Regions from separate parts of the Lichenihabitans sp. Uapishka_5 genome, predicted to be linked through region 1. Evidence: predicted binding sites of a transcription regulator. Region 1 holds the regulator's gene; each other region holds the start of a gene.
The links. Region 1 encodes LexA, which represses DNA repair genes until DNA is damaged. Its sites were predicted from a motif close to TGTTCNNNNTGTGTTCNG; they were not measured.
Positions count from the first base shown of each region.

Region 2: dnaE (DNA polymerase III subunit alpha) is a predicted target of LexA. The motif match lies at 3,848-3,865, and genes of this name have one in related genera.
Region 3: parE (DNA topoisomerase IV subunit B) is a predicted target of LexA. The motif match lies at 2,896-2,913, and genes of this name have one in related genera.
Region 4: P7D22_RS14890 (DNA recombination protein RmuC) is a predicted target of LexA. The motif match lies at 2,652-2,669, and genes of this name have one in related genera.

Region 1 is NZ_JARPVX010000053.1:22,232-27,678, forward strand. It holds gene P7D22_RS16085 (nitrite/sulfite reductase) at 1-1,587, shown strand, start outside; gene P7D22_RS16090 (phosphoadenylyl-sulfate reductase) at 1,593-2,327, shown strand; gene P7D22_RS16095 (DUF934 domain-containing protein) at 2,327-2,836, shown strand; gene P7D22_RS16100 (homocysteine S-methyltransferase family protein) at 2,842-3,774, shown strand; gene lexA (transcriptional repressor LexA) at 3,768-4,463, opposite strand; partial or broken gene P7D22_RS16110 (DNA mismatch repair protein MutS) at 4,625-5,447, shown strand, end outside.
Region 2 is NZ_JARPVX010000009.1:69,088-74,534, forward strand. It holds gene thiL (thiamine-phosphate kinase) at 1-153, opposite strand, end outside; gene dnaE (DNA polymerase III subunit alpha) at 150-3,608, opposite strand; gene P7D22_RS06125 (ceramide glucosyltransferase) at 4,235-5,374, shown strand; gene P7D22_RS06130 (hypothetical protein) at 5,412-5,447, opposite strand, start outside.
Region 3 is NZ_JARPVX010000012.1:30,200-35,646, forward strand. It holds gene dctA (C4-dicarboxylate transporter DctA) at 1-1,087, shown strand, start outside; gene recJ (single-stranded-DNA-specific exonuclease RecJ) at 1,094-2,881, opposite strand; gene parE (DNA topoisomerase IV subunit B) at 3,094-5,148, shown strand; gene P7D22_RS07350 (DEAD/DEAH box helicase) at 5,436-5,447, shown strand, end outside.
Region 4 is NZ_JARPVX010000045.1:14,338-19,784, reverse strand. It holds gene P7D22_RS14910 (ribonuclease T2) at 1-317, opposite strand, end outside; gene P7D22_RS14905 (hypothetical protein) at 323-766, opposite strand; gene P7D22_RS14900 (hypothetical protein) at 966-1,214, shown strand; gene P7D22_RS14895 (AI-2E family transporter) at 1,245-2,342, opposite strand; gene P7D22_RS14890 (DNA recombination protein RmuC) at 2,700-3,854, shown strand; gene P7D22_RS14885 (hypothetical protein) at 3,856-4,002, opposite strand; gene P7D22_RS14880 (chlorhexidine efflux transporter) at 3,986-4,354, shown strand; gene P7D22_RS14875 (ABC transporter permease) at 4,336-5,097, opposite strand; gene P7D22_RS14870 (ABC transporter ATP-binding protein) at 5,094-5,447, opposite strand, start outside.

The DNA of each region.
Region 1 (5,447 bases):
GGCGAACTGACGGAAGAACAGTTCAAGCTGCATCGCCTGATGAACGGCGTCTACCTGCAGCTGCACGCCTATATGCTGCGGGTGGCCATCCCCTATGGGGTGCTGTCGTCCACCCAGCTGCGCAAGCTTGCCCATATCGCCCGGCGCTACGACAAGGGCTTCGGGCATTTCACCACCCGACAGAACATCCAATACAATTGGCCGGCCCTGAAGGATTGCCCGGACATCCTCGACGAGCTTGCGTCGGTCGAGATGCACGCCATCCAGACATCGGGCAATTGCATCCGCAACGTCACGGCCGACCAGTTCGCTGGCGCCGCCGCCGACGAGGTTGCGGACCCGCGGCCTTATGCCGAGATCCTGCGCCAATGGTCGTCGCTGCACCCCGAATATTCGTTCCTGCCGCGCAAGTTCAAGATCGCCGTGACGGGCGCCCCGCGCGACCGTGCCGCCATCCAGGTGCATGACATCGGCTACCAGGTGGTGAGGAACGGCAAGGGCGAGACGGGCTTTGCGGTCTACGTCGGCGGTGGCCAGGGCCGCACCCCCATGGTGGCGCTGAAGATCCGCGACTTCCTGCCCGAGGCCGAGTTGCTCGCCTATACGGACGCCATCGTGCGGGTCTACAACCTCGAAGGTCGGCGCGACAATAAATACAAGGCCCGCATCAAGATCCTGGTGCATGAGAAGGGCGCCGCCGCCATCACGGCCGCCGTCGAGGCCGAATTCGCCAAGGTGCTGGAGCGCAACCTGACGCTGCCGGAAGGCGACATTCTGGCGATCCAGAGTTACTTCGCCCTGCCGGATCTGGCCGCGAAGCCGCCACGCTCGGAAACCGTCGAGGCGCGCCGGGCGCGCGACGCCGCCTTCGACCGCTTCGTCGCCGTCAACGTGACGCCCCACAAGGTGGCAGGCCATGGCGTGGTGACGATCTCGCTGAAGCCCATCGGCGGCATCCCGGGCGACGCTACGGCGGAGCAGATGGATCTGGTGGCCGACCTCGCCGAGCGCTTTTCCGCCGACGAGATCCGTGTGTCGCACGAGCAGAACCTCGTTTTGCCCCATGTGGCGCTCGACGACCTTCCGACCGTCTACGACGCCTTGCAAGCGGCCGCGCTCGCCACCGCCAATGCGGGTCTCGTCACCGACATCATCGCCTGCCCGGGCCTCGATTATTGCGCGCTCGCCACCGCGCGCTCGATCCCGGTGGCACAGCGCATCTCGGAGCGCTTCGGCGATGGCGCCCGGGCCCAGGAGATCGGCGAGCTGAAGATCAAGATCTCGGGCTGCATCAACGCCTGCGGCCACCATCACGTCGGCCACATCGGCATCCTCGGCCTCGAGCGCAAGGGCGTCGAAACCTACCAGATCACGCTTGGCGGCACCGCCGACGAAACCTGCTCGCTCGGAACCCTGACGGGCCCCGGATTTTCATCCGAAGACGTCGTGGATGCTGTGGAAACCGTGGTGAATACCTACATCAGCGTCAGGCGCGACACGTCGGAGGATTTCCTTTCGACCTATCGCCGCGTCGGCATGGCGCCGTTCAAGCAGGCCCTCTACGACGCCGGGGGCGCGGGGATCTGACCATCATGGGTGCGTTGGACGTCAATCTGTTCGGCGATCTCGGCGCCGCGGCGCGGTTCGAGGAGAAGTTCGTGGCGCTCGACGCCGCGGCCGTGCTGCGTCTCGCCATCAAGGACCTGTTCCCCGGGCGCGTCGCGCTGGTGTCGAGCTTCGGCGCCGATTCGGCCGTGCTGCTCCACATGGTGGCCGGCATCGACCGCGCCACGCCGGTGATCTTCGTCGATTCCGGTTACCTGTTTCCCGAAACCCTGGCCTACCGGGACGAACTCGTGGCGCTGCTCGGCCTGACGGACGTGCGGTCCGTGATGGCGACGCCCGAGGAGCTTGCGGCGCTTGATCCGGAAGGTTTCCTGTGGTCGTCGGACCCCGACCGCTGCTGCGCCCTCCGCAAGGTGGCGCCGCTCGGCCGCGCCGTCGAGGGTTTCGATGCCTGGATCACCGGCCGCAAGCGGTTTCAGGCCGACACGCGCGCCAGCCTGCCGTTGTTCGAAACTGAAGGCGACCGGGTGAAGATCAATCCCCTCGCCGGCTGGGACGCGACGAAACTGCTGCACTACCTCGACGAGCATGGGCTGCCGCGTCACCGCATGGTGGCCAAGGGCTATCCGTCGATCGGCTGCATCCCCTGCACCTCGGCCGTGCGGCCGGGGGAAGACGCGCGGGCGGGCCGCTGGCGAGGCAAGGCGAAGACCGAATGCGGCATCCACCTGGGCGTGGTGAACGGGGGCGGAGGCATCTGATGGCATACTTCAAGAACGGCGCGCCGGTCGACGATCCCTGGCAGCCGCTGCCGGAGGGCGGCACCCCGGTGTCCGGGGTGCCCACCATCCTGCCCTTGAAGGCCTGGCTCGAGCAGCGCGACGCGCTCGCGGCCTTCGACGGGCGCCTCGGCGTGCGGATCGAACCCGGCGAAGCGCTCGATCCGGTGGTGCCGGATCTCGACCGTCTCAGCCTCGTGGCCTTGTCGTTCCCGAAATTCGCCGATGGCCGCTCGTTCTCGAAGGCCACGATGCTGCGCGAGGAACATGGCTTTGCGGGCGAGGTGCGGGCGGTCGGCGATGTTTTGTGGGACCAATTGCAACTGATGCGCCGCTGCGGCTTCGACAGCTTCGAGATCACCAACGAGCCGACCCTCCGGGCGCTCGAGGCCGGCAAGAAGCCCTTCATGTCGGACTTCTATCAGCCCGGCTACGGCCCCGAGGTGCGGGTCAACACGCCGCGGACCTGGGCCCGCCGCGCGGTCGGCTGATCCGCATGTCCGAGACTGCCACGCCGCCCCTGTTGATCCTCGACGGCGGCATGAGCCGCGAGCTTGTAGCCTTCGGAGCCGAACTCCGCCAGCCGGAATGGTCGGCTCTCGCCTTGATGGAGTCCCCCGACATCGTCGAGCGCGTCCACCGCGCCTTTATCGCGGCCGGGGCCGACATCGTCACCACCAACAGCTACGCCCTGGTGCCGTTCCACATCGGCGACGACCGCTTCCGGACGGACGCCGCCATCCTGGCCGACCGGGCTGGCCGCCTCGCCCGCCAGGCCGCCGATGTCGCCGGGAGGCCGGTTCTGGTGGCGGGCTCCTTGCCGCCGTTGTTCGGCTCCTACGAGCCGCAGAAGTTCGAGGCCGCGGAGGCCCCGAAACGCCTCGCCGTGCTGGTGCCGGCCTTGGCCCCGCATGTCGATCTGTGGCTCGGCGAAACCCTCAGCCTGATCGCCGAGGCCGAAGCGGTCTGCGCCGCCGTGGCGGCCACCGCGAAGCCCGTGTGGATTTCCTTTACGCTCGATGACGCGACGAACGACGGCCCTCCCCGCCTCCGCTCGGGCGAAGATGTCGCCGCAGCGGCGGAATGGCTCGCCGGTCGCTCGACGGCTGCGGCGCTGTTGTTCAATTGCAGCCATCCCGAAGTCATGGCCGCCGCCGTCGAGACGGCGCGGCCGATCCTCGATCGCATCCGGCCCGGCATCCGGCTCGGCGTTTACGCCAACGCCTTTGCGGCGAACGACGACGATGGGGCCGCCAACGAAACCCTGAGCGCGGTGCGGCAGGACCTCGGCCCCGAGCGCTACGTCGCGGTCGCGGCCGACTGGGTGGCGGCGGGCGCCAGCGTGGTGGGCGGTTGCTGCGGCATCGGCTGCGGCCACATCGAGGCGCTCAGCCGCAGATTCGCATTGCGCGGTCGCGGCGCTCAGTAACGCCGCATCAGGCTAACCAGCCGACCCTGGATGCGCACCCGGCCGGGCTCGTAGACCTGGGTCTTGAAGGCGGGGTTTGCGGCCTCGAGCTCGATCATGCCCTTGCGGCGCTGCAGGCGCTTCAGCGTCGCCTCCTGGTCGTCGATCAGCGCCACAACGATGTCGCCCGCGCTTGCCGTATCCTGGCGGCGGATGATCACCGTGTCGCTGTCGAGGATGCCCTCGCCGATCATCGACTCGCCCTGCACGTCGAGGGCGAAATGGTCGCCCGGCGGCAGGAAGTCCATCGGCAGGCTGAGGGTGCGGACCGGCGACTGGATGGCCGAAATGGGCGAGCCCGCCGCGATGCGGCCCACCACCGGAATCTCGAGGGTGGCCGGCGCCGCGACGGGCGGCGGGGCCTGGTCGTCGCCGCGGCCGCCCTTGACGAGCCGCGGCCGGAACGGCTCTCGGCGGGGCGCCGTGCCGCCGATCGTGTCCGGCAGGCGGATCACCTCGAGGGCCCGGGCCCGATTGGCGAGCCGGCGGATGAAGCCGCGCTCTTCGAGCGCCATGATGAGCCGGTGGATGCCGGATTTCGACTTCAGCTCCAGCGCGTCCTTCATCTCGTCGAAGGACGGCGGCACGCCGGCGTCGCGCAGGCGCGCATCGATGAAGAGCAAGAGCTCGTGCTGCTTCTTGGTCAACATCCACGCCTCCCCGCCATCCTCAGGCGGATGGCACCAAACAAATCGTGAACACTCTGTAGCTGTTCCCCGAACGTTCCGCAATGGCACCGACACAACCAGCACGGTGGACAGCGACGCCTTCACGCCTGCGGGCCGGCGCGCGATCTGCTAGACTGCGCCTCATGGCTCCTCCTTCGCCCCGCGCCCTCCCGCCGCCCGAGGCTGCGCCGCCGGCTCCCGTGGCCGAGGCGCGGGTGACGCCCATGATGGCGCAATACCTTGTCATCAAGGCGCAGCATCCCAATTGCCTGTTGTTCTACCGGATGGGCGACTTCTACGAGCTGTTCCTCGCGGATGCCGAGATCGCCGCCAAGGCGCTGAACATCGTGCTGACCCGGCGCGGCAAGCACCAGGGCGAAGACATCGCCATGTGCGGCGTGCCGGTGGAGCGCTCGGACGACTACCTGCACCGGCTGATCGCGCTCGGCCACCGGGTCGCGGTGTGCGAGCAGGTCGAGGACCCGGTGGAAGCCCGCAAGCGCGGCGGCAAGTCGGTGGTGGCGCGCGCCGTGGTGCGGCTCGTCACCCCCGGCACCCTGACCGAAGAGCGGCTGCTCGATCCGGCCCGCGCCAACCACCTCGTCGCCTTGTCGCGCCATGCCGGACCCGAGGGGGTCAGCTTCGGGGTGGCGGCCGTCGACATCTCGACCGGCAGCTTCACGGTCGCCGAGGCCCCGGCCGCTGGCCTGCCGGCGCTGCTGGCCCGGCTCGAGCCGCGCGAGATCGTGCTGGCCGACGCGCTTTATGCCGATGACGCGATCGCGACGCTGATCGCCGACACCGGCGCCGCTGTGACGCCCGTGGCGCGCGAGTTCGCGGACGCGGGCCTCGCCGAGCGCCGCCTGCGCGAATGGTATGGCGTCGACACGCTCGACGGCTTCGGCCGCTTTTCGCGCGCCGAGGTGGCGGCGGCCGCAACCGCGGTCAGCTATGTGACCCGCACCC
Region 2 (5,447 bases), on a different contig from region 1:
GAAGAAGTGAACGCCCGCCACCAGGGCGTCGACCGTGGTGACGACGTCCTCGTCCGGGCCCGGACTGAGGACGGCCGCATCATCCTTCAGTCCCAAGCCGCCCGGTCCGGCGAGCGGCGCGAACAAGGTGGCGATGAGTTCGTCCTCGGTCACAGCCTGTCGACCGCGAGGATGCCGGCCGTCGCCTTCAACTGGCTCGTCACCTCGGCCGAAACCTGGAAGCGATCGCGCAACCGCACTTCGGCGCGGCGCTGGTTCGCGAGGTCGATCACGATCGAGATCTCGCGATCGCCGCGCGTTTGCAGCGACTTCGCGATGATGGGCAGCGCCTCGGCGTCGCCGACATGGATGCGCAGGCCCTTCTGCACCCTAGCCGCCGCCTCGTCGAGCCGCTCGACCGTCAGGATGCGGGCCCGGATCTCGTCGCCGTCGGCGGTCGCCTGGAGGGTCACCAGCACGGCCGTGCCCTTCTCGAGCAGGTCGCGGTAGTCGTTCAAGGCTTCCGAGAACAGGATCGCCTCGAACTGCCCGGTCGGGTCGGACATCTCGACGATGCCGATCTTGTTGCCGGATTTGGTGCGCCGCTCCTGCCGGTCCAGCACCGTGGCGGCGACGCGCTCGCTGGCGGCGCCGCTCACCTTGACGCTGCGCGCCACCTGGGCCCAGGGCTTCGCCCGCATCCGCACCAGCACATCCTTGTATTCATCCAACGGATGACCCGACAGGAAGAACCCGATGGCGTCGAACTCGCGCCGCAGCCGCTCGGCCTGCGACCAGGGCGCCACCTTGGGCAGCCTGAGGGCGCTGGCGCCCTCGTTGCCGAACAGCGCGCTCTGGCCGGCCAGCAGCTCGTCGGCGGTCCGGTTGGCGAGGGCCAGCATCGCTTCCGTCGCCGCGAAGACCTTGGCGCGGTCGGCCTCAATGGTGTCGAAGGCGCCGGCCGCCACCAGGGTCTCGAGCGCCTTCTTGTTGACGTCGCGCGGGCTGACCCGCCGGGCGAAATCGTCGAGGCCCGCGAAGGGCGTGCCGCCACGCGCCTTGACGATCGCCTTCATCTGGCCTTCGCCGGCGCCCTTCAGGGCCGACAGCGCGTAACGGATGGCAGGCGCACCGCCGAGCGGCACCTCGAAATCGACACCCGACTGGTTGACCGACGGCGCCTCCACCTTGATGCCGAGCCGCTGCGCCTCGTTGCGGAATTCCGACAGCTTGTCGGTGTTGTTCTTGTCGAGCGTCATCGAGGCGGCCAGGAACTCGACCGGGAAGTTCGCCTTCAGATAGGCCGTCTGGTAGGAGATCAGCGCATAGGCAGCGGCGTGGCTCTTGTTGAAGCCGTAATCCGCGAATTTGGCCAGCATGTCGAAGATTTCGTCGGCCTTGGCCTTGGGAATCTCGTTCCGGATGCAGCCATCGACGAAGCGCTCCCGCTGGGCGTCCATCTCGGCCTTGATCTTCTTCCCCATGGCGCGACGCAGCATGTCGGCTTCGCCGAGCGAATAGCCCGACAGCACCTGGGCGGCCTGCATCACCTGTTCCTGGTAGATGATGACCCCGAAGGTCTCCTTGAGCACCGGCTCGAGCTTCTCGTGGATGTAGACCGGCTCCTCCTCGCCAAGCTTGCGGGCGCAATAAACCGGAATGTTGGCCATCGGGCCGGGCCGGTAGAGCGCCACCAGTGCGATGATGTCCTCGAACCGGTCGGCCTTCATCTCGACCAGAGCCTTGCGCATGCCGGCGGATTCCACCTGGAACACGCCGACCGTTTCGCCCCGGCCCAGCATCGCATAGGTCTTGGCATCGTCGAGCGGCAGCGCCGACAGGTCGAGCGCGATGCCCCTGAGGGCGATCAGCTTGATGCAGACGTTCAGCACCGTCAGCGTCTTCAGGCCGAGAAAGTCGAACTTCACCAGGCCTGCCGGCTCGACCCATTTCATGTTGAACTGGGTGGCCGGCATGTCGGATTTCGGGTCGCGGTAGAGCGGCACGATCTCGTGCAGCGGCCGGTCGCCGATCACGATGCCGGCCGCATGGGTCGAGGCGTTGGAATACAGCCCCTCGAGCGAGCCGGCGATCTGCAGCAGATTGCGGACCTTGGGGTCCTCGTCGGCGGCCTCGCGCAGCTTCGGCTCGCCCTCGATCGCCTGTGCCAGCGTCACCGGATTGGCCGGGTTCTGCGGCACCAGCTTGGCGAGTTTGTCGACCTGGCCGAAGCTCATCTCCAGCACGCGGCCGACGTTGCGCAGCACGCCGCGCGCCAGAAACGACCCGAAGGTGATGATCTGGGCCACGCGGTCACGCCCGTAGCGCTCCCGCACATAGGCGATCACCTCCTCGCGCCGGTCCTGGCAGAAGTCGATGTCGAAATCCGGCATCGACACGCGCTCGGGGTTGAGGAAGCGCTCGAACAACAGCGCAAAGCGCATCGGGTCGAGGTCGGTGATGGTCAGCGCATAGGCCACCAGCGATCCGGCGCCGGAACCGCGCCCAGGCCCGACCGGGATGTCCTGACCCTTGGCCCATTTGATGAAGTCCGACACGATCAGGAAGTAACCGGGGAACTGCATCTTGACGATGACGTCGAGCTCGAAGGCGAGCCGCCGCTGATAGTCGTCGGTCGTAAAGCCCGGCGCCATGCCGTGCGCCTCGATGCGGACCGCGAGCCCGGCTTCGGCCTGCTGGCGCAACGAAAGATCGGCGTCGAGCGGGGTGCCGTCGAGCGTCGTGAAGGGCGGCAGGATCGGTTTGCGGGTGCGGGGCCGGTGATGGCAGCGCCGCGCGATCTCCACCGTGTTGGCGGTGGCCTCGGGCAGGTCCTTGAACAGGGTCACCATCTCGGCGCGCGGCTTGAACCGGTGTTCGGGCGTCAGGCGGCGGCGGTCGGGCGTGCCGACGGCGGCGCCCTCGGCGATGCAGATCAGCGCGTCATGGGCCTCATGGTCGCCGAGGCCGGCGAAGAAGGGCTCGTTGGTGGCCACGAGGCGGATGTCGCGACGGTAGGCGAGGTCGATCAGTTGCGGCTCGACCTGGCGCTCGGACTCGAGGCCATGGCGTTGCAGCTCGATGTAAAGGTGATCCGGGCCGAAAATGGCAAGCAGGCGTTCCAGCCGCGCGGCCGCGGCCTCGGCCCGGTCGAGCCGGAGCGCACCGTCGAGCGGCCCGGTGGGGCCGCCCGTCAGCGCGATCAGCCCGGCCGAGTCATGCGCCAGCCGCGCGAGCGACAAGCCGGCCGGTTCGCCGGGCTCCGGGTCCAGAAAGGCCTGGCTCGCGAGGCGCATCAGGTTGGTGTAGCCGGCCTCGCTCTGCGACAGCAGCACCACCGACGCCCGGCCCGCGCGGCCGAAATCGTTGCGGGCGCCCAGCGCCGCCGCATCGGCGAAATCGACCGACACATGCAGGCCGACGATGGGCTGAATGCCTTCCTTGGCGAGCTTTTCGGAAAATTCGAGCGCGCCGAACAGGTTGTTGGTGTCCGTGATGGCCAGCGCCGGCATGCGGTCGGCCGCCGCCAGCTTGGTCAGCTTGGCGATCGTCAGCGCGCCTTCCCGCAACGAGAAGGACGTGTGGGTGTGCAGGTGCACGAAGCCGGGATCGTTGAGCGCGAGCGTCATGGCCGCACGATACGCCCTTCGTCGGGCTTCGGTGAGGTCTTGGTGCCGCGGGACGCGACGCCGTCCCCATGTTTCACAGGCCCGGCCAGCCGTGCGCCACGCAGGCGATGGCGCACAGAAGCGCGCCCAGCATGGCCAGTTCCAGGGTGTCCTCGACGAGGCTTAGCAGCAAGCGCATGGGTGAACTCCCGCAGATCAACGTTCTGCGTTTGTTCTAGCAGGATCCCGATTGTCCCCGCAATTCTTGTTTTGTTCTCGGCTGGGCTGTGGATGGTTCGGGTGCGCCAGGGTTAATGTTCGGTGAACATGGTGTGGACCGAGCTCTGTGCCCTTGGGCGTTGCGGCTGGTCGCGGCAAGCCTCGCATCGCCGAAGCAGAATGACGATGACGCGGGTCCTCTCCCGTCATTGCGAGCGCAGCGAAGCAATCCAGCCCTACGCTGAGGTCCCTGGATTGCTTCGCTGCGCTCGCAATGACGGTTGCGCGTGGTGTGGAGAGGTTCACGGACGTCCGCCCCGAGGCCGTGGTTGGGCGGCGATTGCATGTTGCCGCCAAGGCTGCGAAGGAACGGCCGGCTCCGCCGGCGGGGCGCAACCGCTTGGCGGATGGCACAGGACTGGGATGGAATGACTTTCGGGCTCGCGGCCGCGATCTTCGCTTTCGTGATGACGGGCGTGCAGCTCGGCAGCACCCTCATTGCCCGGTTCCGGTGTCCGGCACGCCGCGTGCCGCTGCCGCCCCCGGCCGCAGCGCCGGCCATCAGCCTGATCCGACCGGTCTGCGGGGTCGACAATTTCGCCGAAGATACGCTGCGCTCGGCCTATGAGCTCGATTACCCGGCCTATGAGGTGATCTTCTGCGTGTCGGATGCGGATGATCCCGTGGTGCCGCTGGTTCATCGCCTGATGGCGGCTTATCCGACGGTTCCGAGCCAGATCCTGTTCGGCGACGACCGCATCAGCGCCAATCCCAAGCTCAACAATTGCGTCAAGGGGTGGAACGCCGCCCGGCACGACTGGGTGGTGATGGCCGATTCCAACGTGCTGATGCCGCGCGACTACCTCCAGCGCTGCCTTGCGGCCTGGAAGCCCGATACGGGGCTCGTGTGCTCGACGCCGATCGGCTCGCAACCCGGCAATTTCTGGGCCGAGATGGAATGCGGCTTCCTCAACACTCTGCAGGCACGCTGGCAATATGTGGGCGAGGCGCTCGGGCTCGGCTTTGCCCAGGGCAAGACGATGTTGTGGCGGCGCGACTTCCTCAACGCCCATGGCGGCATCGCGGCGCTCGGCGCCGAGATCGCCGAGGATGCGGCGTCGACCAAGCTGGTGCGCCAGCATGGGCTGCACGTGCACCTCGTCGATTCGCCGTTCGAACAGCCGCTCGGGCGCCGCACGGCCAACGAGGTGTGGGCCCGGCAGATGCGTTGGGCGCGGCTGCGCCGCAAGACGTTTCCACCCTTCTTCGCGCTCGAGATCCTCACCGGCTGCGCCCTGCCGGTGCTGGCGACCGCTTATGCGGCCTGGGCCTATGATTACAGCGGGGTGCTGGCCGGCCTGTTGGTGGCGGCCATCTGGATGGCGGCCGAAGTGCAGCTCGCGGTGGCGGCGGGCTGGCGCGTCACCTGGACGTCGCCGCTGATCTGGTTGCTGCGCGACCTGTCGCTGCCGGTGCTGCACGTGGTGGGCTGGGGAGCCGACGAGTTCGTGTGGCGTGGCAACGCCATGGACGTGCGCGAAAACAAGCCGAGCCTCGAGGCCAAATAGGCGCGCGTCCGGCCGTTCGATCAGGTGGCCTCCGGGCCTACTGGTTGGCGGTGGTGGATTTCACGACGCCGTT
Region 3 (5,447 bases), on a different contig from region 1:
GTATTTCGAGGCCATGACCACGGTGGCACTCGGACTCGGCCTGCTGCTGGCCTATCTGGTCGGCCCGGGCCGGGGCATGAACATCGACCCTGCGTCCCTTGACGGAAAGGCGCTCGGCACCTTTCAGGACAATGCCCGCCACCTGCAGGGCGGCGGGGTGGGCGCCTTTCTGCTCAACCTGATCCCGACCACGGCCTTTGACGCCTTTGCGCGCAACGACGTGCTGCAGGTGCTGGTCTTCGCAATCCTGTTCGGCGTCAGCCTGTCGCTCGTCGGCGGCCGCGCCGGGCAGGCCGTCACCGACATGGTGGGGGCGCTCTCGTCCGTGCTGTTCAAGGCGATGGGGCTCGTCGTCAGGGTGGCGCCGCTCGGGGTGTTCGGCGCCGTCTCCTATACGGTGGGCCGCTACGGGGCGGGGTCGCTGGCCCAACTCCTGTCGCTGGTGGCGTTGTTCTATGCGGCCGTGGCGCTGTTCGTGCTGATCGTGCTCGGGGCCGTGATGCGGCTCACCGGGCTCAGCATCCTTCGCCTTATCGCCTTCTTCAGGGCCGAACTCGCCATCGTGCTCGGCACCGCCTCGTCGGATGCGGTGCTGCCGCAGGTGATGCGCAAGCTCGAGATCCTTGGCGTGAAGCCCTCCGTGGTCGGCCTCGTGGTGCCGACCGGCTATTCGTTCAATCTCGACGCCTTCTCGATCTATCTGACGCTCGCTGTGGTGTTCATTGCCCAGGCCACCAACACGCCGCTGTCGCTCGGCGACCTGCTGCTGGTCCTGGCGATCTCGCTCGTCACCTCGAAGGGCGCTCACGGCATTCCGGGGTCGGCCATCGTGATCCTGGCCGCGACCTTGAATGCCGTGCCGAGCATCCCGGCCATCGGCCTGGTACTGGTTTTGTCGGTCGACTGGTTCATCGGCATGGCCCGCGCGGCCGGCAACCTGCTGGGCAATTGCGTCGCAACCATCGTGGTGGCCGCTTGGGAGGGCGACCTCGACCGGGCACGGGCCAAGGCCGTGCTGAGCGACCCTACGGTCGCGGGCGACCTGCTGCGAACCGATGCGGGCGATCCGCTTCCCGAAGGCGCCTGAGCGGTTTCAAGCGAGCGCGGCATCCAGCACCCGCAGCTCCGCCCGCCCGGCGCCGCCGTGGCGGTTGACCGTCAGCGTGCCGGCGAGATGCACCGGGCGGCCGAGCGCCGCCCGCAGCCCTTCGCCGAGAGCCGTGCCGGCGGACCGGAACGCGATGGCCGACAACCGCGCGCCGTCGCCGGCCTCGACGGTCAAGCGCAGGTGGTCGGTGCCGACGGGCTGCACGGCGCGCAGCTGGTGCGTCGCCAGCGCGATGACGGGTTCGGGATTGCCGGCCCCGAAAGGCCCGGCGCCGTCGAGCGTGCCCACGAGCTCGGTCGTCAGCGCCCGCGCGGTCAGCACGGCGTCGACCTGCAGCGCCGCAGCCTGACGGGCTTGCGCCACCGCGTCGCCCACGGCGCTATCCAGAAAGGCGCGGAACGCGTCGATGCGGTCGGTCATCAGCGTCACGCCGGCCGCCATGGCGTGGCCGCCCCCCTTGATCAACAAGCCCGACGCCACCGCTTCGTGCACGACACGGCCGAGATCGACGCCCGGAATCGAGCGGCCCGAGCCGGTGGCCCGCGCACCATCGACCGCCAAGGCGAAGCACGGCCGGTTGAAGCGCTCACGCAGCCGCGACGCCACCAGGCCAACGACGCCGGGGTGCCAGGATTCGCCGGCGCAGACGACCGTCCGGCCTTCGGGCGCGTCGCCCGCGAAGGCCAGGATGGCATCGGCTTCGGCCTCGTCGACGGCCGCGCCCTCGACGACGCGGCGCTCGCGGTTGAGGCGGTCGAGGTCGGCCGCGATGCGGGCGGCCTCGACGGGGTCGTCGGTCATCAGCAGCCGGGCGCCGAGCGCCGCATCGCCGATGCGGCCGCCCGCGTTGATGCGCGGCCCGATCAGGAAGCCGAGATGATAGGCGGTGGGCGGCCCATCGGCCCCCGCGACGTCGAATAGGGCCCGCAGGCCCGGTCGGGCGCGATCCCGCATCACCGCGAGCCCCTGGGCCACGAAGGCGCGATTGAGCCCGGTGAGCGGCACCACGTCGGCCACCGTGCCGAGCGCCACGAGGTCGAGCTCCGCCAACAGGTCCGGCAGGGGGCGCTTGTTCCAGAACCCTTGTGCCTTCAACCGCCGCTGCAGCGCCACCAGCACCATGAACACCATGCCGGCGGCGCACAGGTGACCGAGGCCCGACAGGTCGTCCTGCCGGTTGGCGTTCACCACCGCGACCGCCGGCGGCAACGCCGCCGTGGCGCGATGATGGTCGATCACCACCGTGTCGAGGCCGAGGCGGCGCGCCTCAGTGAGGGCTTCCGGGCTGCCGGTGCCGCAATCCACCGTGACCAGCAGCGTGGCGCCGGCCTGGGCCAGCCGCCCGATGGCGGGGCCGTTGGGGCCGTAGCCTTCGGACACCCGGTCGGGGATGTGGACCATCGGGTCGAGCCCAGCCCGCCGCAGATAGGAGGCCAACAGCGCCGCCGAGGTGGCGCCGTCGACATCGTAGTCGCCGAACACCGCCACCCGCTCGCGCCGGGTCACGGCGGCGGCCAGCCGCTCCACCGCGGCCGGCATGTCGACCACCGTGTCGGGGTCCGGCATCAGGGCCCGCAGAGTCGGGGCCATATGGCTCGAACACGACTCCACCGTGACGCCGCGCCCGGCCAGCACCCGGGCCAGCAGATCGCTCAAGCCATGATGCTGGCTGAGCGCCAGCGCCTGGCCGAGGCCGCCGGCATCCAGCCGCTCGCGCCAGGAGGCGCCGAGGAAAGACTGCTCGACATTCAGGAAGAACGGGTGGGACGTCACGGATCTCCGGCCTTCGTTTCCGATTTGTTCACTGTTTCGCACCGATGTGTGGCATAGTGGATTTGCGTGCGGGCCGCGAGGGCGAAGCGGGCCCTGGCCCTCATTCCGGCCGGAGCGAAGCGCAGAGCCGGACCCGGCTTTGCCGCCCCGGAATGAGGAAGCGGGGCCGCGCAACACGATCCCCTAGATGGTAAGGACGCTGCGGAAGTAGGATGGCGATGGACGACAACGACCTGTTCGGCGAAGGTGAGCGGAGCCCGGAGGCACGCGAAACACGTCCCGCCCCGGCGCGCGCGCGCCGCCCGGTCGAGCCGATCGCCACCGGAACGCCGGGCGAGGCCGGCTATACGGCCGCCTCCATCGAGGTGCTGGAAGGGCTTGAGCCGGTGCGGCGGCGGCCCGGCATGTATATCGGCGGCACCGACGAATCGGGGCTGCACCACCTGTTCGCCGAGGTGATCGACAATGCCATGGACGAGGCCGTGGCGGGCCACGCCACCTTCATCGAGGTGACGATCGAGCCCGGCAACCGCGTCACTGTGACCGACAACGGCCGCGGCATCCCGGTCGACCCGCACCCGAAGTTTCCCGACAAATCCGCCCTCGAAGTCATCATGACGACGCTGCATGCGGGTGGCAAATTCGACTCGGGCGCCTATCAGACCTCCGGCGGCCTGCACGGTGTCGGCGTTTCGGTGGTGAATGCGCTGTCCGAGCGGCTCGACGTCGAGGTGGCGCGCGGCCAGATGCTGTATCGCCAGAGCTTCGCCCGCGGCCTGGTGCTGGGGCCATTGGAAACGGTCGGCCGCGCGCCGAACCGCCGCGGCACCCGGGTGCGCTTCACCCCCGATCCGACGATCTTCGGCGCGGAGGCGACGCTCGACCCGGCGCGGTTGTTCCGCATGTCGCGCTCGAAAGCGTATCTGTTCGGCGGCGTCGAAATCCGCTGGCATTGCGCCCCGGAGCTCGTCGCCGGCAAATCGATCCCGGCCGAGGCCACCTTCAAGTTCCCGGCCGGGCTGAAGGACTACCTGGCCCAGGACACGGAAGGCCGCAGCTTCGTGGCCGACCAGTTCTTCGCCGGCAAGGTGACGAAGCCCGCCGGCCATGGCTCGGTCGAATGGGCGGTGGCCTGGCTCGCCGACGACGACGGCTTCGTGCATTCCTACTGCAACACCATCCCGACCGCGCTTGGCGGCACCCACGAAACGGGCCTCAGGGCCGTGCTGTTGCGCGGGCTGAAGGACCACGCCGAGCGCATCGGACAGGCCAAGCGCTTCGCCACCGTGACGGCCGACGACGTGATGCTGAATTGCGCCGCGCTCCTGTCGGTGTTCATCCGCGAACCGGAGTTCCAGGGACAGAACAAGGGCCGGCTGATGACCGTCGAGGCGGCCCGCATCGTCGATGCCGCGCTTCGGGACAGCTTCGACCATTGGCTGGCCTCGATGCCGTCGCAGGCCCTGAAGCTCGTTGAATGGAGCCTGGAGCGCGCCGACGAGCGCCTGCGCCGCCGGGCCGAAAAGGACGTGGCCCGCAAGACCGCGACCCGCAAGCTGCGGCTGCCCGGCAAGCTGGCCGATTGCTCGATGAGCGCCGCGCAAGGGTCGGAATTGTTCATCGTCGAAGGCGATTCGGCCGGCGGGTCGGCCAAGCAGGCGCGCGATCGCGCCAGCCAGGCGGTTCTGCCGCTCCGGGGCAAGATCCTCAACGTCGCTTCGGCCACCAAGGACAAGCTCGCCGCGAACCAGCAGCTCGCCGACCTGTCGCAGGCTCTCGGTTGCGGCACCGGCCAACACTACCGCGACGGCGACCTGCGCTACGACAAGATCATCATCATGACGGACGCTGACGTGGACGGCGCCCATATCGCGTCGCTGTTGATCACCTTCTTCTTCCGGCAGATGCCGAAGTTGATCGAAGCCGGCCACCTGTTCATCGCGCTGCCGCCCCTCTACCGGCTGACCCAGGGCACGAAATCCGTCTACGCCCGCGACGATGCCGACAAGGACCGGTTGATCAAAGCCATGAAGGGCAAGGTGGAGATCAGCCGCTTCAAGGGTCTCGGCGAAATGCCGATGCAAGACCTGCGCGACACCACCATGCATCCGATGCGGCGCAGTCTGTTGAAGATCGCGGTGGCTCGGGAAGAAGGCGAGGACACCACGGCGGCAGCCGTGGAGCGGCTGATGGGCAACAAGCCCGAAGCCCGCTTTGCCTTTATCCAGGAACGCGCCCCGCAGGCGGCGGCGCTGGTGGACCTGTAAGGCTCGCCGTCGGCGGCCGACATTCAGTACACCGTCCGTCGAGGACGCTTCGCTGGGCCGGCGGCTCGACCGTGCGGTCCCGAAGCAGCCGGCGATCCATCCACAGCGCCGAGACGCAAAACCGCGCCGAGGTCAACCTAATTCTTGACTTTGACGGTAGAACACTTATGTCGGCCGGGACGGTGTGGACGAGGGGTTCCGCCGTTTTCGCGGCTGGCAGAAATGGCCGGCTATCAGGCGCGCCCGACCTTTGAGGCGCCGCATCGGCTCTGCCAGAATAGCGACACATGAGCTTTCAA
Region 4 (5,447 bases), on a different contig from region 1:
TGCGGCCATAGGCCATGCAGCACGAAACCGGGATTGGCACCGGACGCGCATTGGTCCGGCGACTTGCGGGTGCCGCCGTCGGCACAGAAGCTCGGCGACCAGGAAAGCGACAGGACGTAGAAGTCGAAGCTGCCCGGGGCCACCGCTCCACGGCTCGGGGAGAACGGTTCAGCGGGATTTGGTGGCTGTTCGCTGCCGCCATCGAGGCATTTGTCGAGCACGCAGGGCAAAGCCGACGAGGCCGGCTGTGCCGACGCGCCGCCGGTCAAGGCCAGAAACACCAGCCAGGCAAGTGACGCGACGGGGCGCAGCCGCATGGCGTTTAAGGCCGTGCGTCCTTGCAGTTCGGCGCATAGGCGTATTCCCGGTCGAGGCCGGCGACGCACCAGGTCACGCCATCGCCGAAGCTCGAGAACCCGAGGTTCTCACCGATCGAATACGACACCTCATGCACCGAATGGTCGCTCAGCACGGCGCGGGCCATGCAGAAGGTGCGCGGGATGTGGTCGAGGCCCCAAGGCCGGATGCCGATCGATCGGACGCGATCGTAGGTGATGATCTGAAGGTGCGAGTCCCAATATTCGCTTTCGGTCTGCGCGAACCGGTCCGTGATGGTCGACAGCACATCAGGGTCGCCGCAAGGTGGGACTTCTCCCGAATAGCTGAAGAAGCGTTTTTCCGCCGGCGTCACGATCCGGGCGGAAGCGGCGCCGGCCGTCGCGACCAGCATGGTGGCCGCCAAGGCGGAGTGCAGCAGGCGTTTCATCGGGGTCCTCGACTTTGGCAACCACGATGCGCCGTCTGCGGAAGCCGGGTCAAGCCGGGAAGGCCGGGATCGCAGGGGCATGAGGCGGCGATCCGGCCGGTGTGGCGGCGGCGACACGTCACCCGCGAACAAAGCTGCACTTCGCAGCGTTGGAACAGCGACCAACCGGCGGTTCGAGGCCGGATCGAAAGGACGCGCTATGAACGTGAAGGGTTGGGTGGCCGGGCTCTCGGTCGTGTGTCTGCTGTCGACGGGTGCCGAGGCGGCCGGATGCCTGAAGGGCGCGGCGGTGGGCGGTGTGGCGGGGCACTTCGCCGGCCATCATGCCGTGCTGGGCGCGCTGGCGGGCTGCGCGGTCGGCCATCATCGGGCTGCCGTCCAGCGTCGCCAGGACCGGCAGCAGCAGGCCCAGCCCGAGCAGGACGACGAATCGCAGACCAAGATGTGATGTCCGGTCGGCGATAGCGTCTGTGTCGGCTTAAGCTGGCGAGACCGGCTCGGCACGTGGTCCGACCAACTCCCGCCACAGCAGGATCAGGGCCGACATTACGGCCGGGCCGAGAAATAGGCCGAAAAGGCCGAAGGTCTCGACCCCGCCCAAGATGCCGAGCAGAACCCAGAGGAACGGCAGTTGCGTGGCCCCGCCGATGACGGCGGGGCGTACGAGGTGGTCTGCAATGCCCACCACCGCGAGGCCGATGGCCACCACCAGGATGCCAAGCCCCGGCGCACCCTGAATCAGCAGATAGATCCCAGCGCCACCGAAGGCCGCCGCGGCGCCGAAGGGGATCATGGCTGCCACAGCCGTCACGGCCCCGAGCAGCACCGGATGCGGCACCCCGGTGAACAGGTAGGCCACCCCCATGGCGGCGCCTTCACCGATGCCGACCAGCACCAAGCCATCCACCGTCCCATGAATGGACGCCACCATCTGGCGGGCGAGGGTTTCCCCCTTGGGGCCGAAGACGCGTTGGCTCGCTTCCAGCAACTGCAGCTTCACGTGGTCGCCGGCGCGGAACAGAAAGAACAGCGTAAACAGGGTAAATACGAAGGTGACGAGGCGGTGCGCGAATTTGGCGCCGTATTCCCGGGTCACCGAGAACAGCGAGCCATGGCTGAACCGGCGCAATACGTCGTTGGTGTCGAAGGTCGTGGCCAGGTTCAGGGTCCACCAATCGGCGACGGCCTTGGCGCCCACCGGCAGCCGGCCCACCCAGTCAGGCACCGGGATGCCATTGCTTTCGAGGTCGTGCAGGAACGCGAAGGCGTCGCGTGATTCGCGTCCGACCTGCACGGCGATCAGCACCAGCGGCACGATGATGACGAGGCCTGCCAAACTGGTGAAGAGCGCCGGCCAGACGATCCGCCGTCCCGCCGGCCACCACCGACATGCCCGTTCGAAGACCGGCCAGAGCGCGACCGTCAGGATCGCGGCCCAGACCAGCGCACCGAGAAAGTCGTGGATGATCCAGAGGCCGAGAAGCGCAAGCCCGATCACCAAAGCGGTTCGGGCATAGCGCTGCATCCGTTCCGGCGTGGCGCGCCGGGGTGGACGATGCTCGACAAGCGTTCGCATGGTCAGACCGACCGCATTGCAGCGCCGGTCGGGGCCGTTCGGAAGCAATATGTAGCCATGTCGTGACGCCTTCCTCGAACGGGCGAGCCGTCCGACAGTTTGGGTTCAGGGTCAAGGGGCACCAGCCTGAGGCCGATCGCCTTCATGTCGCGTTTGATTGAAGCGCTACGCTTGGCGTCGGTGTTCGTGTTTTCGGCCGATCGACTTTGATCGCATCCCGGCATCGAAGGGGATGCCGACGCAAGCGCGTCGCTCGGCCCCGATCAGGCTCGATCGATTGGGGCTTTCGCTCGAACAGGGCGACCGAGTGGTTCTGTTTTTGTTCCCTTGTGCCGCGACGTGCCGTAGGGTGCTGCCATGATCGCCGCCGCTCCATCCTTTGCGCTGCCGTTCGGCCTGTCGGTTCCGGCCGCACTCTTGTTGGGCGGGGCGGGGCTGGTGGTCCTCGTCGTGACGCTCTGGGCGGGGCGGCGCACCGGTCAGGTGTCGTTGCGGGATGTCGAGGGCTTGGTGTCGTCGCTGCACCAGGCCAATTTCGAACTGACCGGCCGGGTCAGGACCATGGGTGAATCCTTGTCGGCCCGGCAGGGCGACCTGGCGCGTCTGGTCGGCGAGCGGCTGGACACTGTCAATGCCCGTCTGGGCCAGACCTTGGAGCGCTCGGCCCATCGCACCGGCGAGGGCTTGTCGAAGCTGAACGAAAGGCTGGCCGTGATCGACGCCGCGCAGGCGCGCCTCGCCGATCTGACCGAAGAGGTGGTGGGCCTGCGCGATGTGCTGGCCAACAAACAGGCGCGTGGCGCCTATGGGCAGGCTCGCATGGAGGCCATCGTGCGGGACGGGCTCCCTTCCGACGTTTATGCCTTCCAGCCGACGCTCTCGAACCGCACGCGGCCGGACTGCACCGTCAAGCTTCCCGGTGACCGGGCCGCCCTGGTGATCGACGCCAAGTTTCCGCTCGAAGCCTTCACGGCCCTCAAGGCGGCTGCCGGAGAGCGCGCCCGCGCCGAGGCGGCCGCCCGGGTGCGCACTGACATGGGCAAGCACATCCGCGACATCGCCGAGCGCTACCTCATTCCGGGCGAGACGCAGGATACGGCGCTGATGTTCGTGCCTTCGGAATCGGTGTTCGCCGATCTGTCGGAGCATTTTTCCGACGTGATGCAGAAGGCCCACCGCGCCCGGGTGTCGGTGGTGTCGCCGACCTTGCTGGCCCTGGCGATCCAGCTGATGCGCTCGGTGGCGCGCGATGCCCGCATGCGTGAGCAGGCGCATCTGATTCAGGCCGAGGTGCGGGGCCTGATGGACGAGGTGAGGCGCCTCGGCGACCGCGTCGGCAAGCTCGACGACCATTTCCGGCTCGCCCGCAAGGATGTCGCCGATCTCGCGACGCTGACGGATCGCATCGTGGCCCGGGGTGACAAGATCGACAGCCTCGATTGCGCGGCGCCGCCGGCGAGTTCTTCACCCGGACCGGCGGCCCTGCCGAGCTTGTTCGGTGTCGCCCCGTAGCTCAATGGCCGCCCAGAAGCCGATCGAGGTGCGTGCTTGCCTTATCGGCATCGGCACGGCACAGCGGGGTGATGCGAAGCTTGCGCGAGCGCGTCATCCACACGGTCTTGTTCGAAGTCATCGCGATCGCGGTGGCGATGCCGGTCATTGGGCTCGTTACCGGGGCTTCGGCGGTCGATAGCGGAACATTGAGCGTGTTGATCTCGGTCGGAGCGGTCGTGGCCAATGCCGGGTGGACCTTTGTGTTCGACCGATGGGTGCCGACCCGGCAGCGCGGCCTGCGCCTGCGGCTGCTCAATGCCGCCGGCCTGGAGCTGCTGATCGCGGCCTATACGATCCCACTCACGGTGCTGATCACCGGCGCCACGCTGAAGGCCGCGCTGGCGCTCGATGCGGGCGCCATCGTGTTCTTCCTGGTCTACAGTCTGCTTTATAATGCGGCCTTTGACGCTGCCATGCTGCGCCTCCAGGCCCACCAGACTCAGGCTTTGAGCCGATAACCCGTCTTGAACATCCAGGTCACGACGCCGAGGCAGACAACCAGAACCAGCACGACGGCCGCGATGCTGATGCCGATATGCACGTCAGCCTGGCCGAAGAAACTCCAGCGGAAGGCGCTGATCAGGTAAACCACGGGGTTGAACAGCGTCACGGTCTGCCAGAACCGCGGCAGCATGTTGATGGAGTAGAAGCTGCCCCCCAGGAAGGTGAGTGGGGTCACGATCAACAGCGGAACCATCTGCAGCTTCTCGAAGCCGTCGGCCCAGAGCCCGACGATGAAGCCGAACAGGCTAAAGGTGACGGAAGTGAGCAGCAGCACCGCCATCATCCACACCGGATGCTCGATGCGCAGCGGCACGAACAGGCCAGCCGTTGCCAGGATGATCAAGCCCAGCACTGTTGATTTCGTGGCCGCCGCCCCGACGTAACTGACGACGATCTCGACCGGCGACAGCGGCGCCGACAGGATTTCGTAGATGGTGCCGGTGAAGCGCGGAAAGTAGATGCCGAACGACGCATTGGCGATGCTCTGCGTCAACAGCGACAGCATGACGAGCCCCGGCACGATGAAGGCTCCGTAGGTGACGTCGTCGACGTTCTGGATGCGGGACCCGATGGCGGCGCCGAACACCACGAAGTAAAGCGAGGTGGAGATCACCGGCGAGACGACGCTCTGGAACAAGGTGCGGCGGGTGCGGGCCATCTCGAACAGGTAGATGGCCCGGATGGCATGCCAGTTCATCGCGTGGGCTCCAGCAGGCCGACGAAGATATCCTCGAGCGAGCTCTGGTGCGTCGCGAGGTCGGTAAAGCGCAGGCCGGTACGACCGAGGTCGTTCAGCATCGCGTCGATGCCGCCCTGGCTGGCCTTGTCATAGGTGTAGACGAGGCTGCGGCGATCGGCCGAGATCGTCAGGCCATAGGGAGCCAGGGACGCCGGAATGGCGTCGACCGGCTGCGTCATCTGCAAGGTCAGCTGCTTCTTGCCGAGCTTGCGCATCAGCTCGGTCTTGCTTTCCACCAGCACGATCTCGCCGTGGTTGATGATACCGATTCGGTCGGCCATCTCCTCGGCTTCTTCGATGTAATGCGT